One region of the Streptomyces sp. NPDC050564 genome, then DNA from elsewhere that is predicted to be linked to it. Evidence: riboswitches for the same ligand, from Rfam matches in the RefSeq annotation. Region 1 holds a riboswitch; the other holds the start of a gene.

Region 1 (7,433 bases):
CACTTGGTGTACTGGCCGTTCTTGATCAGATGGTTGACCGCGTCGGCGATCGGCTTGGCCAGGCCGCTGTCCTTCTTCGTGGTAGCCGCGATCAAGCCCTGCAGCGACGCGCCGGCGCCGGAGAACGTACCCGCGCTGCGCGTCGGGTTGGGCGACTTGGCGGTCTGTGTGACGTGGTAGGCGACACCGGGGTTGGCGGCGAAATACGCGTCGATCTTTCCGCCGGTCAGCGCCAGGTAGGTGCTGTTCTTGCTCGCGAAGTGCTTGACGGTGAGCTGCTTGCCCTCCTTCTCGAGCTTCGTCTGCCACTCGAGGAGGATCTTCTCCTGGTTGGTGCCGTTGTCGACGGCGACGGTCTTGCCGGCGAGGTTCTCGTAGTCGTCGTCGAAGTTCCACGTGCTCTTCTTGAGCACCTCGAAGCCGACGTTGTCCTTCCGGTAGGAGGCGAAGTCGTACTTCTTCTTGCGCTCCTCGGTGTCGGTGATGTTGGCGAAGGCCACGTCGACCTTGCCACTGTCGATGCCGACGAACATGTTCTCCCAGGTGGAGTTCTTCAGCTCCGGCTTCAGGCCGAGTACGGCGGCGACCAGGCGGCCGAAGTCGGGTTCCGCGCCGGTGAGGGTCTTCTGGTCGGAGCCGACGTACGCCAGGGGCGGGAAGCCGTCGGGCAGGGCGCCGACGCCGATCTCCAGCTTGCCGCTCCTGCGCACCGACGCGGGCAGCTCGGCGCTGATCGACTTCACCTCGGAGACCTTCAACCTGGTCTGCCGGGCGGCCCCGTTGGACAGCTGTCCCACGGTCACCGTGCCCGCGGCGTCGGTCGTGGTGGCGGCGTCGCTGTCGCCTCCGCAGGCCGCGAGCCCGGCGGCCAGTGAAGCAACGGCGGTCGCCGCGGTGATACCGCGTATCAGGCTGCGTCGAGAGAAGTGCGTAGGCATGGCTGTCCTTGTCGCTGGGTGAGGGTGTGACTGCGGTGATGTGGCAGAAGGGAGGCGCCGGTCAGAGCACCTTGCTGAGGAAGTCCCGGGTCCGTTCGTGCCGCGGGTGGTCCAACACCTCTGAGGGCGGGCCCTGTTCGACGATGCGGCCGCCGTCGATGAAGACGATCCGGTCGGCGACCTCGCGGGCGAAGCCGATCTCGTGCGTGACGATGACGAGGGTGGTGCCGCTGGTCGCCAGGTCCTTGATGACGGCCAGGACCTCGCCGACGAGTTCGGGGTCGAGTGCCGAGGTGGGCTCGTCGAACAGGATGATTCCCGGGCGCAGGGCGAGGGCGCGGGCGATGGCCACACGCTGCTGCTGACCGCCGGACAACTGGCGCGGGTAGGCGCCGGTCTTCTCGCCCAGGCCCACGCGGCCGAGCAGTTCGCGTGCCAGCTCCTGGGCCTCGGGCTTGGTCAGCCTCCCGGTGGCCACGGGCGCGGCGGCCACGTTGTCCAGGACGGTCAGATGCGGGAAGAGGTTGAAGTTCTGGAAGACGAAGCCGATCCGGCTGCGCTGGCTCAGGATGGCCCGCTCGCTGAGTTCCTTCAGCCTCTCGCCCTGCCGCCTGACGCCGATCAACTCGCCGTTGACACTGACGTATCCGACTTCCGGCTTCTCCAGGTGGTTGATCACCCGCAACAGCGTCGACTTGCCGGAGCCGGACGGGCCGAGGATGACGGTGACCTCGCCGGGCCGCACTGTCAGGTCGACTCCGTCGAGTACCCGGTGGGCGCCGTACCACTTGTGCACGTCGTGGACTTCAAGCGCGGCGGGTCGCGCGTCGGGGGTCTGGGCGGTGGTCATACGGCGGCCTCCTTGCGCAGCCGGGCCAGCAGATCGGTCAGGCCGGTCCGCGCCTTCTGCAGCGGGGTCGGCGGCAGGGTGCGTGTCGCGCCCCGGGCGAAGTACCGCTCGACGTAGAACTGGGCGATAGACACGGCACTCGTGAGGATCAGGTACCAGACGGTGGCGACCAGCAGCAGCGGCACGATGTCGCCGGGATAGGTGCTGCCCATCGTCTGCACCGAGCCGAACAGGTCGAGCAGCGACACGTAGAAGACCAGGGACGTGCCCTTGATCAGGCCGATCAGCTGGTTGACGTAGTTCGGGGTGATGGACCTGAGGGCCTGCGGGAAGACGATCCGGGTGAACTGGTACGTCTTCGGCAGGCCGAGCGCGGCAGCCGCCTCGTGCTGGCCCTGGTCGACGGAGAGGATGCCGCCGCGGACGACCTCGGCCGCGTACGCCGCCTCGTTGAGGCTGAGGCCGATCACGGCGACCGTCATGTCGGTGGCGAGCCGGGACTCGTCGAAGGTGACGAAGGCCGGCCCGAACGGCACACCGAGGCTCAACGTCTTGTACAGGGCGCTGAAGTTGTAGAGGAAGATCAGGACGACGATCAGCGGTACGGAGCGGAACAGCCACGTGTACACCCAGCTCACCGCACGCAGCACCGGGCTCCCGGAGAGCCTGGCGAGGGCGAGCAGGACTCCGCCCAGCAGCCCCAACACCGCGCTGAGCGCGGCCACTTCGAGGGTGATGACCAGGCCGTCGAGAATCGTGGGACGCAGGAACCAGTAGCGGAAGCGATCCCACTGGTAGAAGGGGTTGGTGGCCAGGCCGTGGATGATCTGGGCGACCAGGACCAGGACGACGGCTGTGGCAATCCAGCGGCCCGGCCGGCGCAGCGGCAGCACGCGCTGGGCCGTGAGCGGCTTCGCCGGGGAGTCGGCGGGCGGTGCCTCGGCAAGAAACACAGCGACGCCAGGGGGTTCACTCATGAGGGGGCTCCAGCGGAGTCGGACACCCCGGGCGCGGCATACGCAACGGCACCGCAGCACAACGGGGACGGCTGCGGAGGACGAAGAACGGGAAGACGCCGGTACCGGGGGCTGGGCGGGCAGAGGGCGCACCGCGGCAGCGGTACGCGTCAGAGATTCAGGACGCCGTCAGCCTTGACAGCGGGCACAGCCCGAAGCGGTACACAGGGCACTGTTGACGCGGAGCAGATCGACGCAGCGGTTCGCGCACAGCAGTACGCAGCCGCGGGGCCGCTCTGCGGCCACCTTCGACGCTGCGTTCATCGTTGTCTCCGTCACTGTTCCGCCCGTGGGCGGCTCGCGCTTACCGAAAGTCTTCCGGTCCGGTCGTCACCTGGGGCACCCCACCGCGACGCGAGGGTTGCCGGCCAGCGAGCCAGGGCTTTTCGCTGACACTCATGACCGATCTGCGGCGTAAGTTAGGCACGCTCGGAAACCGATGTCAACGTCCACCCGCCCGAATGACCACGTGGTGAGACCGGGTCCACGCCTTCTTGACGGCGTCACGGAGCGCACTGACACTGACGAGGACGGTCACGATTGTCAGCGCCTCGTCACGTGGGCTTGCCTGCGCGATGCGGTGATCGGCCCCGGCCCGCTGACAGGCAACCCTTCCACCGCGACGGGGTGCCCCGGGTGACGACCGGGTCCCGCCGGTGCGGCGGGACAAGCGTGGTCTCGCGGCTCGCGGGCCCTGAAGGCGGGACCGGTGGGAATGCCCAGGAGCGACCTGACGAGACGGCTGCACATCGATTTGCAGCGGGTCTCCAGCGCGTACTAGTCCGGCCGCTCCGAGCCGGTGCACAAGCGCAGTCACTCCGTTCCGCCGCTGCCGCCCAACATGCGGCCGGGGCTTCGTCGTTCCCCTGGAGAGTCATGCCCGAGACCGTTTCGCGCGCCTCGAACACAGCCACCTCAGGCACATGCGCCACCAGCGCAGCCACCACCGGCACGCACGCCGCAACCGCGGGCACGTGCGCCCCCACCGCAGTCGCCCGCGCCTCGACGTCGCGCGTTCCGGGCCCAGTTGTGTCCGGTCCAAGCACTCGCCCCGCAGGCGCCGGACCGTCCGTGTCCCCTCGCCCGCACGGCATCCGCAGCCGCATCGGTGTCGGTGCCGCCGGTGGCTTCTACCCTGCGCCGCACCGCTATCAGCTCTATCTGTCCGAGGGCTGTCCGCGTTCGCTGCGCCTTTCGATCACCCTCGATCTGCTCGGCCTCAAGGACTCGGTGGCCACCACGATCCTCGCGCACCCCGCCGAGACACCCGACGCGTTCGCCTCGCTCCGCAGTGCCTACGAGGCCACCTGGCACCATTACGAGGGCCCGCTGACCGCGCCCGCGCTGTGCGACCGCTGGAGCGGACGCATCGTCAGCAATCACACCCCCGACATCCTTCGTGACCTGGCGGGCCTGCTGACCTGCCATGACGGAGCATGCATCCCCCTGCTGCACCCGCCGGCCCTCGCCGCGGACATCGACGCCCTGCGCGAACTCCTCGACCGCGACGTCACCTCGACGGCGCGGCCGGAAGCCCGCTCGGCGACTCTGGATCTGTTGGACCATCAGCTCGCCACGCGCGCCTATGTGTTGGGCGAGGATCTGACGGCCGCCGACGTGGACGTCTGGGTGGCGCTCAACCACCTCGACACGGCCGACCCCCTCTCCCGGCACAGCCGCCTTCGCGCCTATGTGCGCCGCCTCGACGAGCATCCCGCCTTCCACGGCGCCCGGTCCCTGCGCGTGTGGCACGACCGGTCCGCGACGGGAGCGATCCGACGCGACTGACCGTCAGAACGCGGGGGCCGCGCCGCTGGGCGTCACCCATCCGGGGTCCGGGGCGGACCTCGCGAAAATACTTGACGGATTCTGTCAGGTATTGAGGCCAAGGTCGTGTGCACAGACAGCGGCGCCGGGTCTCTCGGCCCGTCCACGAGTGCCGGTGTCCCGAGCGGAAGGTCGGACATGGTGCAGCACGCGGTCGAATTCGAGGTGGCCGGCCCTTGGTCGCTGGACACGAGCCGGGAGTTCTGGGAGGAGCTCGCGCCGCTGGCGCCGGCCTCGGCGGCGGGTGCCGCCGGGGCGTTGCGCACGGTCTTCCACGCCGACGCCGACTGGCGCCGCGTCGCCGCGGAGGTCACCCAGTACGGCAGCACGGCCCGGGTCGTGGCGGTCGGCGACGGCGATCTGGACGCCGCCGCCGAGCAGGTGCGCCGCTTCCTGTCCCTGGACGTCGACGCCCGCGGCTGGCCGACGGTCGCCGAACGCGACCCCGTCATCGCCGACGTCCAGGCCAGATGGCCGGGCCTGCGGCCGTGCGGTTTCCACTCGCCCTACGAGGCCGCCACCTGGGCGGTGCTGACCCAGCGCACGGGGATGACCTCGGCCAGGCGCATGCGCGACGACCTCGTCGCCCGCTACGGCACAGGCGGCGCGTTCCCCTCCCCCGAGGCGCTGCTCGGCCTGGACTTCGAACTGCCCTGGCGCAAAACCGAGTACCTGCACTCCGTGGCCGACGCCGCGCTCGACGGGCTCCTCGACGGCGCCCGGCTGCGCGCCCTGGGCCCGGCGGCGGCGGTGCGGCAGGTCCAGCAGGTCAAGGGGCTGGGCGTCTTCTCCGCCGAGCTCGTCGTCCTGCGCGGCGCCAACCACCCCGACACACTGCCGACCCAGGAGCGCCGATTGGAGGCGGAGATCACCGAGCGGTACGGGCCCGGCCGGGGCCTCACCGAGGTTTCCGAGAACTGGCGGCCCTACCGCACCTGGGCCGCGCTGCACCTCCGCGTCCTGCACGGCGAGCGCATGGGTCCGAGCGCTGCCCGCCCCGCTCGTGCCCACCGGTGAGACCGTGGTTCCCGCGCCTGCTTGCGGAGAAGGCGTGAGTCACGGTGACAAGAACGACCGGTCCTCGTCCGCGCCCGCGCATCCTCCCCACTGCCGTGGCTCACGTGTGCATCACGACACCGGGCCACTCTCGGATCCGTAACCTGCGGCAACCACGATCGAACATCAACTGGCTAGACTACGCACCCTCGTGCACGCGATCGCGCCACGTACGAGCAAAGCCGTTCCCGAAGGGTTTCGACGCTTGATAGCCATCGAAGAGGTCAGCAAGCGATACGCCGACGGCACGGTGGCCGTCGATCGCCTGTCTCTGCAGATACCGAACCACTCCATCACCGTTCTCGTCGGACCCTCGGGCTGCGGCAAGACCACCACGCTGCGCATGATCAACCGCATGGTCGAGCCCAGCAGCGGCACCATCCGGGTCGACGGCGAAGACATCCTGCGCCAGCCGGTCAACGCCCTGCGCCGCTCCATGGGTTACGTCATCCAGAACGCCGGCCTGTTCCAGCACCGCACGATTCTCGACAACATCGCGACGGTGCCGCGGCTGCTCGGCTGGTCCAAGCAGCGGGCCCGGGCCCGTGCGGCCGAGCTCATGGAACGGGTCGGCCTCGACCCGGCCATGGCCCGCCGCTATCCGTACCAGCTCTCCGGCGGCCAGCAGCAGCGTGTCGGCGTCGCCCGCGCACTGGCCTCGGACCCGCCGATCCTGCTCATGGACGAGCCGTTCTCCGCGGTCGACCCGGTCGTCCGCCGTGGTCTCCAGGAGGAGTTGCTCCGCATCCAGGGCGAACTCGGCAAGGCGATCGTGTTCGTCACCCACGACATGGACGAGGCCATCACGATCGGCGACCGCATCGCCGTGATGCGCACCGGCGGCAAACTCGCCCAGTTCGCCGCCCCCGACGAGCTGCTGTCGTCGCCCGCCGACCCGTTCGTCGAGGAGTTCCTCGGCGCCGACCGGGGGATCCGCGGTCTTTCGTTCCTGTCCACCCGCGACCTCGAACTCGACCGCTCCCGTGTCTTCCCGGTCGGCTCCGACTGGCAGGAGATCGCCGGGCGGGACGCGGAGCGGGCGCCGGTCCTTGTGACCGACGCCGATGACAGGCCGCTGGGCTGGGCCGATCTCGCGGTGTGGGGCGGTGACATCAAGGCTCTGGAACCCTACGGGCAGAGCTTCGAGGTGGGCCGGGACTCGCTCCGGGTCGCCCTGGACCGGGCCGTGCTGGCGCCGACCGGTCAGGCGGTCGCCGTGGACGGCACGGGGCGGGTGCTGGGGATCGCCGGGCAGGAGACGGTCGCCGCGGCGATCCGCGCGGCCCGGCAGCGACGGGCCGCGGACTCCCCGCAGGGCACGTCGGACTCCCCCCAGGGCCCGTCCCAGTTGAAGGCCGCGAAATGAACGGCTTCTTCGACATACCCAGCGACCTCCAGAACAGCTATCTCGGCCTGATCTCCTGGCACATGCAGGAGGCGCTGATCCCGGTGCTGATCGGTCTGCTGCTGGCACTGCCCATCGGTCTGCTGTGCGTCCGCTTCAACTGGCTCTACCCGCCGGTCCTCTGGACCACCACGGTGCTGTACGCGATCCCGTCGCTGGCCTTCTTCGTGGTACTCATCGACTACACCGGGCTGAGCCGACTCACCGTGATGATCCCGCTGTGCCTGTACAGCCTGGTGGTCCTCGTCCCGGCGGTCGTCGACGGCGTCCGCTCGGTCCCCGAGGAGACGAACGCCGCCGCGGCGGCGATGGGCATCGGTCACGTACGCCGCTACCTCCAG
Region 2 (7,433 bases), on a different contig from region 1:
GGCGGTCACCAGCTTCACCCAGCCCGCGGGGCGCAGCACATAGGCCGCGGCGGCCACGTCCAGCGGATCCGCGGCCGGGGGCGGCGCGCCCGAGTCGAGGGCGCCGGCGAGCTCCGGCTGAGCCTCTCTCAGCTTCTCGGCGATGCGCTGTCTGAACAGCGGGTCGGTCTCCAGGGCGGCGGCCATGGCGTTACCGGCGAACTTGGCCCGGCGATTGGGGGCGAACCGGGCGTACTGCCGCAATTGGGCAGGAAGTTCGGCAACGGTCAACCCGCCGAACCCGTCGGCAACAATGTGTACGACTCTTCTGCGCACACCATCGGGCAGCGGACGATCGAGCACCTCAGCGGTGCCGTCGTCCGGCTCCCCGCCTGTGGTCTCCACCATCCGTCACCCCAATACCTGTGCGGGGCCCGCTCCCTCAGGAGCCGGCGCCCGGCCTGTCCACGAGTTCCACCTGATCCACCGCATTGCACCAGCGGCAGCGGACCGACTCGATGGTCTCACTGACCACCTCGCGCTCCTCGACCTTCGGCTCACCGGCCAGGTCGAGGTGCACATACTCGACGACCTTCGACGAGCGGGTCACGTCGAAACGCGTGAGGTTGCCGCAGAGCGTGCAGCGCCAGCGAGTCTTGGCGTCCGGCAGGGGAACCGTCATGTGGCAGTCGCTTTCCTTCTAGTGTCCGTCCAGCGCCAGTCTCCCTGGTGCATGTGGCTCGTAACCCTACGGCCTGGCGGGTACCCGACGCTCGGCTGTCCACGGCGGCGAGGCGCTCTGTCCGCATGGCTCCCGTTACGCCATGCTCTGCACCATGATCAGCAACTGGAGTACGACGGTCGGCAGAGCGATTCGAGGACACTCGGCGCCGGTGACCTACGGCCTGATCGCCCTGTGCTGCCTGATCTTCGTGATCGGCCCGGCGGCGGGCCTCAATCCGGCGTACGGAACCGGGGACGAACTGCTGGTCGCCCAGCGGGCCTACTTCCGACGCTGGGGCGTGCTGCCCACCGAACTCTTCGACGGCGCGCCCCGCGAGGCGCTCACCCCGGCCACCGCCCTGTTCATCCACGGCAGCTGGCTCCACCTCCTGGGCAACATGCTCTTCTTCTACGTCTTCGGGGCGATGGCCGAGGAACGCATGGGCCACGTGCAGTTCGCCCTCTTCTACGTGGGCTGCGGCTATCTCGCCCTGCTCGGCTACGCGGCCGCCAACGCCGAGTCGCAGCAGTCCCTGGTCGGCGCCTCCGGGGCGATCTCCGCGATCCTGGGCGCGTTCCTGTACCTGTTCCCCAAGGCCCGGGTGACCAGTCTCTTCCCGTTCCTCTTCTTCCTGCCGCTGCGCTTTCCCGCCTGGGTGGTGCTGCCGTTCTGGGTCAGCCTGCAGTGGCTCGCGGCCGACCGCGACTCATCGGGCCCCGGCGTGGCCTATCTGGCCCATCTGGTGGGCTTCTCACTGGGGTTCGTCTACGCGTGGATCCGATTCGGCCGTACGACTACCGCACCTTCCCCGGGGGCGCAGCCTCCGACAGCGGGTGCGCCTCGGGCCGGGGCCCCGGCGGAACAACCGGCCCGGCTGGACCGCGAGTAGGGTGAGAGCCTCAGCAGCGGCCCCGAGGGAGAGAACCAGCCGTGATCACCGCGATCGTCCTCATCAAGACCAGCGTGGACCGGATCCCCGAGATCGCCGAGTCGATCGCCGCGCTGGACAGTGTCAGCGAGGTCTTCTCCGTCACCGGTACGTACGACTTGATCGCCATGGTCCGGGTGAAGCAGCACGAGGACCTGGCGGACGTCATCCCCGGCCGCATCAGCAAGATCCCGGGCGTCGAGGCGACGGACACGCACGTGGCGTTCCGTACGTACTCGCAGCACGACCTGGAGGCGGCGTTCGCCATCGGCCTGGACGGCTAGTCCTTTCGCCCCCGCCGCCCCTGCCCGTCCCGTACCGGGGGGCTGCGCCCCCAGACCCCCGCTAAAAGATTGCGCAGTTCCCCGCGCCCCTTTAAAGGGGCGCGGGGAACTGCGCCAGAAGCCCTCAGACCGCCGGGACGCAGCGGCCGTCCTCCGTGCGGTACTGCCACTGCGCACCGTCCCGCACCAGTTCCTTCACGGCGCGCACGAAGCGCTCCACGTGCTCGTCGGGCGTGCCCGCCCCGAAGCTCACCCGGATGGCGTTCAAGGACTTCTCGCCGGGCGCGGCCTCGGGCGCACCGCATTCGCCCTGGGCCTGCGGATCGCTGCCGAGGAGCGTGCGCACCAGCGGGTGGGCGCAGAAGAGACCGTCGCGCACGCCGATGCCGTACTCGGCAGAGAGCGCGGCGGCGAAGTGCGAGCTGTTCCATCCCTCGACGACGAAGGAGATCACGCCGACGCGCGGGGCGTCGTCGCCGAAGAGGGAGAGGACACGCACCTCGGGCACCTCGGCGAGCCCCGCGCGGACCGTGTCGATCAGGTGCCGCTCACGGGCGACCAGCGTGTCGAACCCGGCCTCGGTCAGCGCCTTGCAGGCCGAGGCGATCGAGTAGGCGCCGATGACGTTCGGAGACCCGGCCTCGTGACGGGCGGCGCTCTCGTGCCACTCCACGTCCACTCCCCCGTCCTCGCGCCGGGTGACCTTGCGGCTGGCACCACCGCCGGCCAGGTAGGGCTCGGCCTCGCGCAGCCAGTCGGAGCGGCCGGCCAGGACGCCGGACCCGAAGGGCGCGTACAGCTTGTGACCGGAGAAGGCGACCCAGTCGACGTCCAGGTCACGGACGGACACCGGGTGATGCGGGGCCAGCTGCGCGGCGTCGAGGACGATGCGCGCGCCGTGCGCGTGGGCGGCCGCGGCCAGCTCACGCACCGGCCACAGTTCGCCGGTGACGTTGGACGCGCCCGTGACACAGACCAGCGCCGGACCGTACGGATCCCGGTCGGCGAGCGCGCGCTCCAGGGTCTCGACGGCCTCACCGGGCGTGCGCGGGGCGTTCAGGTACGTCACCCGGGCGCCCCGCCAGGGCAGCAGCGAGGCGTGGTGCTCGGTCTCGAAGACGAAGACCTGGCAGTCGGCCGGAAGAGTGGCGGCAAGCAGGTTGAGCGAGTCGGTGGTGGAGCGGGTGAAGACGACCTGGTCGCCGTCCCGGCAGTCGAGAAACTCGGCGACGGTCCTGCGGGCGTTCTCGAAGAGATCGGTGGACAGCTGCGAGAGGTAGCCGGCGCCGCGGTGGACGCTGCCGTAGTACGGGGCGTAGGCAGCGACGTCGTCCCACACCCGCTGCAGGGCCGGGGCGCTGGCGGCGTAGTCGAGGGCGGCGTAGGTGACCTCGCCACCGGTGACGAGCGGGACGGTGACATCTCGTCCCAGAACGGGCAGCGAGGCACAAACGGTCGGGTCGGCGGCAGTGGTGGGGACAGACATGGCGAGCTCCTGTGAGAGGCGCGGGGAATCACCGCGCGAGCGGGTACACGGCGGTACGGCTCAGCGCGGGAAAGGGTGAAAAAGGGGGTATGCGGAGGCGGGGCTCTACGCCCTATCGCATTCGCTTGCTCACAGAAGGCTCCCTCGAACGACCAGGACCCCTGGGCTGTATCCACTCAAAAGAGGGCGAGGGGTCCGCGCTTGCCGTAGACCTCGCTGCCTACGACCTGGTCTTCACCCGGGGCACCCCGCCACGGACGGAGGGTTGCCGGACAGTCGGCCGGGGCCTCATGACTGTCACTCATGACCTGGACAGGAACCTACGCGAGCTGATCACGGCCCCGCAACTCCTGTCCGGATGACGGGACGCGCCCTGGCGTCGGGATCAGCGCACGAAGTGATGCCGGTGCGAGCGCCGGGACCAACGCATGCCGAACAGCACCAGGTCGGCCACCAGCACCAGCGCGCCGATGATCAGGAGGTAGAACAGCCCCTCCACCGTCGCACCGATGAGCCCGAGGATGACCGCCACGAGGATCAGGAAGAGGAAGAGCGCCATGGGTGACCACATCCTCCGACGGGCCGGTCAGCCGCGCGCGAGACGGCGCCCGTGCTCGGCACCGGACTCGTAGGTCTGGTCGTAGTGTTCGAAGATCTCGTGTTCCCGCTCGACCGGCAGGATGTCGTCCATGCCGATGGACGGCGCCTTCTTCACCTGCCCTCTCGAGTGGGCGACTTTCACATAGCCGGGCCCCAGGGTCGCCTCGTCGAGGGGGACGAAGACGAGCCTGTGCCGGGTCGGCAGTCCGGTGCGGACGGAGGCCATGGCAGGTGCGTCGGTGGCGGTGTCCACGTAGACCGCTTCCAGAGCGCCGATCTTGCGACCTCCGGGATCGACTACGTCGCGGTTGCGCCACTCGCGGATATCGGCTGAGTGAATCATGCCTCGCTCCTCGCGGCCGTGCCCCCGGATGACTCCACACGGAACTGGCGTCACCGCGGGAGAGCTGCCACCTCTTCACTTTACTCCGGCCGCCACCGCGTCCGGCGGCCTGGAGCGCTCGGCCCGGGCTCCCCTGCGGGTGCTCGGAGCCGGGTCCCGTCCGGCGGATCATGCCGCGGGCGCGGGGCTCGGCACCCCCGCCCCCACGCTCGACCGTGCTGGCGCGGGAGGGGGGCGGCAGGCCTCAGGCGTTGCTGGCGGCCACCCACCGCTCCAGCGTCCGCTTCGCCGCGCCCGAGTCGATCGACTCCGCCGCCTTGGCCATCCCGGCACGCAGCTGCTCGGCCAACGGTGTCTCCGCCGGCTCCAGGGCCACCAGGGCCGCGGCCGCATTGAGCAGTACCGCGTCCCGTACGGGCCCGGTCTCGCCGTTCAGCAGGCGACGGGCGACGTCCGCGTTGTACGACGCGTCGGCGCCGCGCAGTGCCTCCACCGGGACGAGGTCGATGCCGACGTCGCGCGGGTCGAAACGCTCCTCGGTGACCTTGCCGTCGCGGACGACCCAGACCCTGGAGGTCGATGTGGTCGTCAGCTCGTCGAGGCCGTCGTCGCCGCGGAAGACCAGCGAGGAGTTGCCTCGCTCGGCGAAGACACCCGCCACGATGGGCGCCATGCGCGGATCCGCGACACCCACCGCCTGTGCCTTCACCCGCGCGGGGTTCGTCAGCGGACCGAGCACGTTGAACGTCGTCCGGATCCCCAACTGCCCACGCGCCGCCGCCACATGACGCAGCGCCGGATGGAACTTCACCGCGAAGCAGAAGGTGATCCCGGCCTCCTCGGCCACCTCGACGACCCGCTTCAGTGGCAGCTCGAGGTTGACGCCGAGCTTCTCCAGGACGTCCGAGGAGCCGGACGCCGAGGACGCGGCCCGGTTGCCGTGCTTGACGACCTTGGCGCCGGTCCCGGCGACCACGATCGCCGACATGGTGGAGATGTTGACGGTCTTCGCGCCGTCGCCGCCCGTACCGACGATGTCGACGGTCGGCCCCGGCACCTCGATCACGTTCGCGTGCTCGTACATCGTCCGGACGAGTCCGGTGATCTCCTCGACGGTCTCGCCCTTGGCCCGCAGCGCCACCACGAAACCGGCGATCTGCGCGTCGGTCGCCTCGCCGCGCAGGATGCGGTCCATCGCCCAGGCGGTGTCGTCCGCGCTCTGGTCACGTCCGTCGAGGAGGCCGTTCAGGACCACGGGCCAGGAACGGCCCGCCGCGATGTCGCCTCCAGCGGGGTTCACAGCGCTCATAAGCCGCTCCTGGGTCCGTCCCGGAAAGGGACTCCTGTAGATGGGAACACCCTATCCAGCCCGGAGCACGGCAAAGAGCCCCCGTCCAGGCAATGGACGAGGGCTCTTCCCGTGGCGATCAATAAGGATCGGTCAGCAGATCAGTGGTGGCCGTGGCCGCTCGTGATCTCCTTGTACTCCTCGACCGTGGGCTTGGGGATCTGGTTGTCCTCCCCGTAGTAGCCCTTGCTGAGCTTGGCGCGCAGCCGCTGCGTGCCCGGCACCTTGCGCTCGACACCGTTCTCGTCGACCGTCGGGCCGATCTCGGCCGGCTTGTACTGCTCGTGCGCGGTGAGGGTGTGCAGCGCGTCCTGGCTGAGCGGCTCGTGCACCTCGATGAACTCACCGTGCGGCAGGCGCTTGATGATGCCCGACTCGCGGCCGTGCAGCACCTTGTCCCGGTCACGGCGCTGGAGACCGAGGCAGATCCGCTTGGTGGCGATGAACGTGAGCACCGGCACGACGAAGAACGCGATCCGGACGAACCAGGTGATCGAGTTGATCGCCAGGTGGAAGTGCGTGGCCCAGAGGTCGTTGCCGCCACCGACGAGCAGGACGAAGTACCAGCTGATCCAGGCGGCACCGAACGCGGTCCGGGTCGGGACGTTGCGCGGGCGGTCCAGGATGTGGTGCTCGCGCTTGTCGCCGGTGACCCAGGACTCGATGAACGGGTAGACCGCGATCGCGACCAGGACCAGCGGGAAGATCACCAGCGGGATGAACACGCCCAGGACGAGCGTGTGACCCCAGAGGTTGATCTCCCAGCCCGGCATGACACGGATCAGGCCCTCGGAGAAGCCCATGTACCAGTCCGGCTGGGCGCCCGTGGAGACCTGGTCCGGACGGTAGGGGCCCAGGGACCAGATCGGGTTGATCGAGGCGATCGCCGCGATGGCCGCGATGACACCGAAGACCAGGAAGAAGAAGCCTCCGGCCTTGGCCATGTAGACCGGCAGCAGCGGCATGCCGACGACGTTGTTGTTCGTCTTTCCCGGGCCCGCGAACTGCGTGTGCTTGTGGTAGAAGACCAGGATCAGGTGTCCGACCACCAGGCCGAGCATGATGCCCGGCAGCAGCAGCACATGCACCGAGTAGAAGCGGGCCACGAAGTCGCCGCCCGGGAACTGGCCGCCGAAGAGGAAGAACGACAGGTACGTGCCCACGATCGGCACGGACAGGACCGCGCCCTCCATGAAGCGGACACCGGTGCCGGAGAGCAGGTCGTCCGGGAGCGAGTAACCGGTGAAGCCGGTGAACATGCCCAGGACGAACAGCAGGAAGCCGAACACCCAGTTGACCTCACGGGGCTTGCGGAACGCACCCGTGAAGAACACACGCATCATGTGCACGAACATGCCGGCGAGGAAGATCAGCGCCGCCCAGTGGTGGATCTGCCGGATCAGCAGACCACCGCGCACATCGAAAGAGATGTGCATGGTCGAGTTGAACGCCTCCGACATCAGCTGTCCCTGGAGCGGGACATAGCTGCCGTTGTACGTCACCTCGTTCATCGACGGGTGGAAGAACAGCGTCAGGTACACACCCGTGAGGATGATGATGATGAAGCTGTAGAGGCAGACCTCACCCAACATGAACGACCAGTGGTCGGGGAAGATCTTGCGCATGTTGGACTTGGCCAGGGAGTAGATCCCGAGGCGGCCGTCGGCCCAGTCGGCTACCCGCTCACCGGCGGGTGCCTTCTCGCGCGAGCGCGAGTCGGAGGTGGTCGCAGTGCTCATCC

What was found. Region 1 has a riboswitch for S-adenosylmethionine ahead of ACIBK0_RS39040 (putative leader peptide). Riboswitches for the same ligand answer to the same signal wherever they lie in the genome.
Region 2: linked by a shared signal. The riboswitch ahead of ACIBK0_RS11800 (aminotransferase class V-fold PLP-dependent enzyme) and the one ahead of ACIBK0_RS39040 (putative leader peptide) in region 1 are both predicted to bind S-adenosylmethionine.

The regions. Positions count from the first base shown of each region.
Region 1 is NZ_JBITGS010000033.1:80,505-87,937, forward strand. It holds gene ACIBK0_RS39025 (ABC transporter substrate-binding protein) at 1-938, opposite strand, end outside; gene ACIBK0_RS39030 (amino acid ABC transporter ATP-binding protein) at 1,000-1,788, opposite strand; gene ACIBK0_RS39035 (amino acid ABC transporter permease) at 1,785-2,765, opposite strand; SAM riboswitch class IV at 3,100-3,208, opposite strand; SAM riboswitch class IV at 3,337-3,483, shown strand; gene ACIBK0_RS39040 (putative leader peptide) at 3,520-3,585, shown strand; gene ACIBK0_RS39045 (glutathione S-transferase C-terminal domain-containing protein) at 3,876-4,592, shown strand; gene ACIBK0_RS39050 (DNA-3-methyladenine glycosylase family protein) at 4,770-5,648, shown strand; gene ACIBK0_RS39055 (ABC transporter ATP-binding protein) at 5,893-7,053, shown strand; gene ACIBK0_RS39060 (ABC transporter permease) at 7,050-7,433, shown strand, end outside.
Region 2 is NZ_JBITGS010000006.1:139,565-146,997, forward strand. It holds gene ACIBK0_RS11780 (NYN domain-containing protein) at 1-387, opposite strand, end outside; gene ACIBK0_RS11785 (hypothetical protein) at 422-661, opposite strand; gene ACIBK0_RS11790 (rhomboid family intramembrane serine protease) at 816-1,592, shown strand; gene ACIBK0_RS11795 (Lrp/AsnC family transcriptional regulator) at 1,634-1,915, shown strand; gene ACIBK0_RS11800 (aminotransferase class V-fold PLP-dependent enzyme) at 2,040-3,401, opposite strand; SAM riboswitch class IV at 3,594-3,710, opposite strand; gene ACIBK0_RS11805 (hypothetical protein) at 3,787-3,960, opposite strand; gene ACIBK0_RS11810 (PRC-barrel domain-containing protein) at 3,988-4,344, opposite strand; gene trpD (anthranilate phosphoribosyltransferase) at 4,589-5,653, opposite strand; gene ACIBK0_RS11820 (cytochrome bc complex cytochrome b subunit) at 5,794-7,431, opposite strand; gene ACIBK0_RS11825 (Rieske 2Fe-2S domain-containing protein) at 7,428-7,433, opposite strand, start outside.